One region of the Oharaeibacter diazotrophicus genome, then DNA from elsewhere that is predicted to be linked to it. Evidence: predicted binding sites of a transcription regulator. Region 1 holds the regulator's gene; the other holds the start of a gene.
What was found. The regulator HrcA, encoded in region 1, represses chaperone genes, less so after heat shock. The targets are predictions, from matches to a motif close to GTTAGCACTCNCNNNNNGNGAGTGCTAAC.

Region 1 (3,409 bases):
GACCAGGGTACCCGCGCGCTCGCCGAGATATTCCTGGGTGTGGCCGTCGGGCCAGGCGAGGCAGAGCAGCGAGACGAAGGTGGCGCGCCGCTGGTCCGGCGCGGTGGCGCCGACCTTGCGCAGTTCGTCCTCGACCCGGCCCATGGCGAGGTCCCAGTCGCGGCTCGGGCCCGACCAGTCGGCGGTGTGGACGCCGGGTGCGCCCCCGAGGGCGTCGACGCAGAGGCCGCTGTCGTCGGAGAGCGCGACCTCGCCGGCCGCGGTGGCGGCGGCGAGCGCCTTGATGCGGGCGTTCTCGACGAAGGTGGTGCCGTCCTCGACCGGCTCGGGCAGACCGAGTTCGCCGGCGGTGACGAGCTCGATCGCGAGGCCGCCGAGCAGGAAGTGCAGCTCGCGGATCTTGCCCTTGTTGTGACTGGCGACCAGCAGGCGGCGGCCGTCGATGCGGCGGAGGTCCGTGCTCACAGCCCGAGCGCCTTCTTCTGGATTTCGACCAGTTCGCCGATGCCCTTCTTGGCGAGGACCAGCAGTTCGGCGAACTGCGCCTCGGAGAAGGGCTCGTCCTCGGCGGTGCCCTGGATCTCGACGATGCCGCCGCGGCCGGTCAGCACGAAGTTGGCGTCGGCCTCGGCGTCGGAATCCTCGGCGTAGTCGAGGTCGAGCACGGCCTTGCCGGAATAGAGGCCGCAGGAGACCGCGGCGACGTGGTCGCGCAGCACCTTGGCCTGGGCCGGCACGATGTTGCGGGCGCGCATCCACTCGACGCAGTCGTGGAGCGCGACGAAGGCGCCCGTGATCGAGGCGGTGCGGGTGCCGCCGTCGGCCTGGAGGACGTCGCAGTCGATCACGATCTGCTTCTCGCCGAGGGCGATCGGGTCGACGACGGCGCGCAGCGAGCGGCCGATCAGGCGCTGGATCTCGAGGGTGCGGCCGGACTGCTTGCCGGCGGCGGCCTCGCGGCGGGTGCGCTCGTGGGTGGCGCGCGGCAGCATGCCGTATTCGGCGGTGACCCAGCCCTTGCCGGTGCCGCGCATCCAGGCCGGCACCTTCTCCTCGAGCGAGGCGGTCACCAGCACGTGGGTGTCGCCGAACTTGACGAGGCAGGAGCCCTCGGCGTGACGGGTCACCGCGCGCTCGAGCGAGACGGGACGCATGGCGTCGGGGGCGCGGCGGGAGGGGCGCATGGGCTCGGTGTCTCCGGGTGACCTTCTCGGACGGGAGGCCCTTGTAGTCCGCCGCCGCCGGAAAGGGCAAGACCGGCGGGCCGGAGAGGCTTGCGATCCCGGCGCGTCCGCGCCAAATTCCGGTGTGGAGCATCAGACCGGACGCCATGGCAGCGGACACCAGGACGGGCAGCCTCAGGGAACTCGACGAGCGGTCGCGGGAGATCTTCCGCCGCATCGTCGACACCTATCTCGAGACCGGCGAGGCCTCCGGCAGCCGGAACATCTCCCGTCTGCTCGCGGCGCCGCTGTCGCCGGCCTCGGTGCGCAACGTCATGGCCGACCTCGAGCGCGAGGGCCTGATCTACGCCCCGCACACCTCCGCCGGCCGGCTGCCGACCGACCTCGGCCTGCGCTTCTTCGTCGACGCCATGCTGGAGTTCGGCGACCTCACCTCCGAGGAGCGCTCGACCATCGAGACCAAGGTCCGCATCGACGGCGGCGGCCGCTCGGTCGAGACGGTGCTGACCGAGGCGAGCCAGATGCTGTCCGGACTGTCGCGCGGGGCCGGCGTCGTGGTGACGCCCAAGGCCGACATGCGGCTGAAGCACATCGAATTCGTCCGCATCGAGCCGACCCGCGGCCTCGTCGTGCTGGTCGGCGAGAACGGCACGGTCGAGAACCGCCTGATCGACCTGCCGCCGGGGCTGCCGCCGTCGTCGCTGGTCGAGGCCGCCAACTTCCTCAACGCCCGGATCCGCGGCCGCACCCTGTCGGAGATCCGCGCCGAGATCGAGCGCCGCGCCGCCGAGCAGCGCGAGGAGCTCGACGGACTGACCGCCCGCCTCGTCGAGGCGGGGCTGGCGTCGTGGTCGTCCGCCGCCGGCGACCGGCCGCAGACGCTGATCGTGCGCGGGCGCGCCAACCTGCTCGACGACGTCCGTGCCGCCGAGGACCTCGAGCGCATCCGCGCGCTGTTCGAGGACCTCGAGACCAACGCCGACCTCGTGCAACTGCTCGGCCTCGCCGACGCCGGCGACGGCGTGCGCATCTTCATCGGCTCGGAGAACAAGCTGTTCGGCCTCTCCGGCTCGTCGCTTGTGGTGTCGCCCTACCGCGACGGCGACGCGCGCGTGATCGGCGTCGTCGGCGTGATCGGTCCGACCCGGCTCAACTATGCCCGGGTGGTGCCGATGGTGGACTACACCGCGCGGATGGTCGGCCGCCTGCTCGGCTGAGACGGCCGCGGCGGCGGAGCACGGCCTTCCCCCGGCTTGATTTTCCCGGCGCGAACCCTCAAATCCGGTCCGGCCAGTTCAGGCGCCGCCCGTTCCCGACGGCCGCGGTGCCCTTCGCGCACGAGAGGATCGATGACCGACGAGACCGAAACCGCCGCCCCGGCCGACGGGGCCTCCGTCGAAACCCCGGCCGCGGCGCCGCCGGCCGACGACCGCACGGCCGCGCTCGAGGCGGAGGTGGGCCAGCTCAAGGACCAGCTGCTGCGCACCCTCGCCGAGATGGAGAACCTGCGCCGGCGTACCGAGCGCGAGATCGCCGACACCCGCTCCTACGCGGTGGCGAGCTTCGCCCGCGACATGCTGACCGTGAGCGACAACCTCGCCCGCGCCCTGACGGCCGTGCCCGACGAGACCCGCGAGGGTGCCGACGAGGCGACCCGGGCGCTGCTCGACGGCGTCGGCATGACCGAGCGCGAGCTCCTGAAGGCGCTCGAGAAGCACGGCGTGCGCCGGATCGACCCGACCGGCGAGCGCTTCGACCCCAACTTCCATCAGGCCATCTTCGAGGTTCCGAACACCGAGGTGCCCTCGGGCACGGTGGTGCAGGTCGTGCAGTCCGGCTTCGTCATCGGCGAGCGCGTCCTGCGCCCGGCGATGGTCGGCGTCGGCCGCGGCGGCCCGAAGCCGGCGCCCGCCGGCGAGGCCAAGGTCGACCGCACGGTCTGATACCGGCCTCGCCGATTCCCGACTCGTCGAGAATCTGCGAGGTTTCGGCCATCCGGCCGGCGCCCGGTCGGGCGCTCCTCGCCCGAAAAGCTCCGACCAGAGGTCGGACCTTTGCGAACTCGGTCCGACGCCCGCGACCGCGCCCGCCGCGGAAGGCGGGCGCGAAGGGTGTTTCCTCGCCGCGCGGGTTCGGGCACCGTCGTCCGGACGCGCGCGGGAGGACCCGATGGACACGCCGACGCTCTTCGCCTTCCTCGACCATCTCGCGATCGCCGTCTTCGC
Region 2 (3,409 bases), on a different contig from region 1:
CGCCCGGCATCGCCGGAGCCGGCTTGTCCTTGGGCAGCTCGGCGACCATCGCCTCGGTGGTGACCAGCAGGCCGGCGACCGACGCCGCGTCCTGGAGGGCGGTGCGGACGACCTTGGTCGGGTCGATGATGCCGGCGGCGATCATGTCGACGTAGGTCTCGTTCTGGGCGTCGAAACCGAAGGTCTCGCCGCTCTCGAGCACCTTGCCGACCACGATCGAGCCTTCGACGCCGGAGTTCTCGGCGATCTGACGGATCGGAGCCTCGAGCGCGCGGAGCACGATCTTGATGCCGGCCTTGATGTCGGCGTTCTCGGAGGAGAGCGCCTCGACGGCCTTCTTGGCGCGCAGCAGGGCGGTGCCGCCGCCCGGAACGATACCCTCTTCCACCGCGGCGCGGGTGGCGTTCAGGGCGTCGTCGACGCGGTCCTTGCGCTCCTTGACCTCGACCTCGGTCGAGCCGCCGACGCGGATCACCGCGACGCCGCCCGCGAGCTTGGCGAGGCGCTCCTGCAGCTTCTCACGGTCGTAGTCCGAGGTGGTCTCCTCGATCTGCGCCTTGATCTGCGCGACGCGGCCGGTGATCTCGTCCTTGGAGCCGGCACCATCGACGATGGTGGTGTTCTCCTTGGAGATCTGCACTTTCTTGGCGCGGCCGAGCATGGCGAGCGTGACGTTCTCGAGCTTGATGCCGAGATCTTCCGAGATCACCTGGCCGCCGGTGAGGATCGCGATGTCCTCGAGCATCGCCTTGCGGCGATCACCGAAGCCCGGCGCCTTGACGGCCGCGACCTTGAGGCCGCCGCGGAGCTTGTTGACGACGAGCGTGGCGAGCGCCTCGCCCTCGACGTCCTCGGCGACGATCACCAGCGGACGCTGCGACTGCACGACGGCCTCGAGGACCGGCAGCATCGCCTGGAGGTTCGAGAGCTTCTTCTCGTGGATGAGGATGAAGGGATCCTCGAGCTCCGCGACCATCTTCTCGGCGTTGGTCACGAAGTAGGGCGAGAGGTAGCCACGGTCGAACTGCATGCCTTCGACCACTTCGAGCTCGGTCTCGGCGGTCTTGGCTTCCTCGACGGTGATGACACCCTCGTTGCCGACCTTCTGCATCGCCGAGGCGATCATCTGGCCGATTTCCTTCTCGCCGTTCGCCGAGATCGTGCCGACCTGGGCGACTTCGTCCGAGGTCGAGATCTTCTTGGAGCGGGCGGTCAGGTCCTTGATGGCCGCGGCGACGGCGAGGTCGATGCCGCGCTTCAGGTCCATCGGGTTCATGCCGGCCGCGACGGCCTTGGCGCCTTCCTTGACGATGGCCTGGGCCAGAACGGTCGCGGTGGTGGTACCGTCACCGGCGATGTCGTTGGTCTTCGAGGCCACTTCGCGCACCATCTGGGCGCCCATGTTCTCGAACTTGTCCTCGAGCTCGATCTCCTTGGCGACGGAGACGCCGTCCTTGGTGATGCGCGGAGCGCCGAAGGACTTCTCGATGACGACGTTGCGGCCCTTCGGGCCGAGCGTGACCTTGACCGCGTTGGCGAGGATGTCCACGCCGCGCAGCATCTTCTCACGGGCGTCGCCCGCGAACTTCACTTCCTTGGCAGCCATTGTCGCTTATCCCTGGAATGTCGAGTGAAAGACTGGATGACGAGGGTCGCGGCTCAGCCGACGATGCCCATGATGTCGGACTCCTTCATGATGAGGAGATCCTGACCGTCGATCTTCACCTCGGTGCCGGACCACTTGCCGAACAGCACGCGATCGCCGGCCTTGACGTCGAGGGCGACGATCTCACCCTTCTCGTTCCGGGCGCCGGAGCCGACGGCGATCACTTCGCCCTGCTGCGGCTTCTCCTTGGCGGTATCCGGGATGATGATGCCGCCGGCGGTCCGCTCTTCGGACTCGACACGACGAACGACCACGCGATCGTGAAGCGGGCGGAACTTCATGAGGGTCTACTCCTCCGGTACTGCTTCCAGTTGGATCCCCCGACCGCGAGCGCAGGTCCACGCCGCGGTCGGTTCGTATCGGGGTGCTGTTAGCACTCGCCTCTGGTGAGTGCCAGCGCCGGTGAGATAGGCGTGCCGCACGGCGATGTCAAGGATCCGTGACCGCCGTGGTGAACGCGGAAAATGCGCGCGGGCCGAGTCCCCACGGTCCGTGCCGGGGCTGAACGGCCTGAGATCGACGGAAACCGCCGGCTACGCCGTCACGCCTCGTCGGCGGCCGGCCGGCCCATCACCATCAGGCAGGCGCCGACGATCAGCGCCGCGCCGGCGAGCGTCCAGGCCGAGGGCACCTCGCCGAAGAACATCGCGCCGAACACCGTGGCCCACAGGAAGGCGGTGTATTCCAGCGGGGCGAGGCGCGAGGCAGGGGCCCGTCCGTAGGCGAAGGCGAAGCAGAGGTGGCCGGCGGTGCCGAGCGCGCCCGCCGCCACGAACAGCCAGACCGTCTCCGCCGACGGCGTCGTCCAGACCGCGAGGCCGAAGGGCACCGAGGCGAGGAAGGCGGTGAGGTTCTGGGCGAGCACGAGCGCCACCACCGGATCGTGGCCGGCGTCGCGGCGCATCAGGATCATCGACAGCGCGTAGGTCACGGAACAACCGAGGCCGGTGACGTAGCCGAGCCAGGAGCCGAGACCCTCGTCGAAGCCGCCGCGCCCGATCACCATGACCACGACCCCGACGAAGCCGACCGCGATCGCCGACAGCGCCTTCGGCGGCATCGCCTCGCCGAGCAGGATGCGGGAGGCGAGCAGCATGAAGAAGGGCGCGGTGAAGGTGATCGCCACCGCCTCGGCGAGCGGCAGCAGCGTCAGCGTCTTGAAGAACAGGAAGGCGGTCGAGATCGTGAAGGCGACGCGCAGGCTCGCCCGCCGGAAGGTGCCGCGGGTCGGCAGCGCCACCCGCCCCGAAAGCGCGATCGGCAGCACCGCGAGCAGGCCGAAGGCGTAGCGCAGCATCACCACCTGCGGGGTGTCGAGCCGGGCGCCGGCCTCCTTGATCACCGCGTCCATGATCGACAGCACCGCGACCGCGGCGATCGCCGCGAACACCGGCATCGGCGTCGTCAGTTCGGTGCGCGGCCGGCCGGTCGGGGTGCCGGCGGGACGGATGTTCTTGCCGCCGTCGGCCATCACGCCGCCTCCGCGAGATCGAGGACGTAGGCGTATTCCCAGGCCTCGGTGGCGTCGGCGAGGTAGCGCACCACCGGCACGCGGCGGAAGCCGTGGCGTTCGTAGAAGCGGTGGCCGTCGTGGAAGCGGGTGTCGGTCCACAGCCGGAGCCGGCGCGCGCCGCCGGCACGGGCGGTCGCGAGTGCGGTGTCGTAGAGCCGTCGAGCCCAGCCGGCGCCGCGGAAGGCGGCGGCGAGGTAGACCTTGTGCAGTTCGTAGCGGCCGCCGCCGAC

Region 2: the regulator HrcA is predicted to act here: its motif matches at 2,036-2,064, upstream of groES (co-chaperone GroES).

What each region holds. Positions count from the first base shown of each region.
Region 1 is NZ_SNXY01000007.1:130,221-133,629, forward strand. It holds gene EDD54_RS09115 (non-canonical purine NTP pyrophosphatase) at 1-465, opposite strand, end outside; gene rph (ribonuclease PH) at 462-1,184, opposite strand; gene hrcA (heat-inducible transcriptional repressor HrcA) at 1,331-2,401, shown strand; gene grpE (nucleotide exchange factor GrpE) at 2,534-3,127, shown strand; gene EDD54_RS09135 (trimeric intracellular cation channel family protein) at 3,354-3,409, shown strand, end outside.
Region 2 is NZ_SNXY01000009.1:432,608-436,016, reverse strand. It holds gene groL (chaperonin GroEL) at 1-1,606, opposite strand, end outside; gene groES (co-chaperone GroES) at 1,660-1,947, opposite strand; gene EDD54_RS17055 (DMT family transporter) at 2,208-3,137, opposite strand; gene EDD54_RS17050 (GNAT family N-acetyltransferase) at 3,137-3,409, opposite strand, start outside.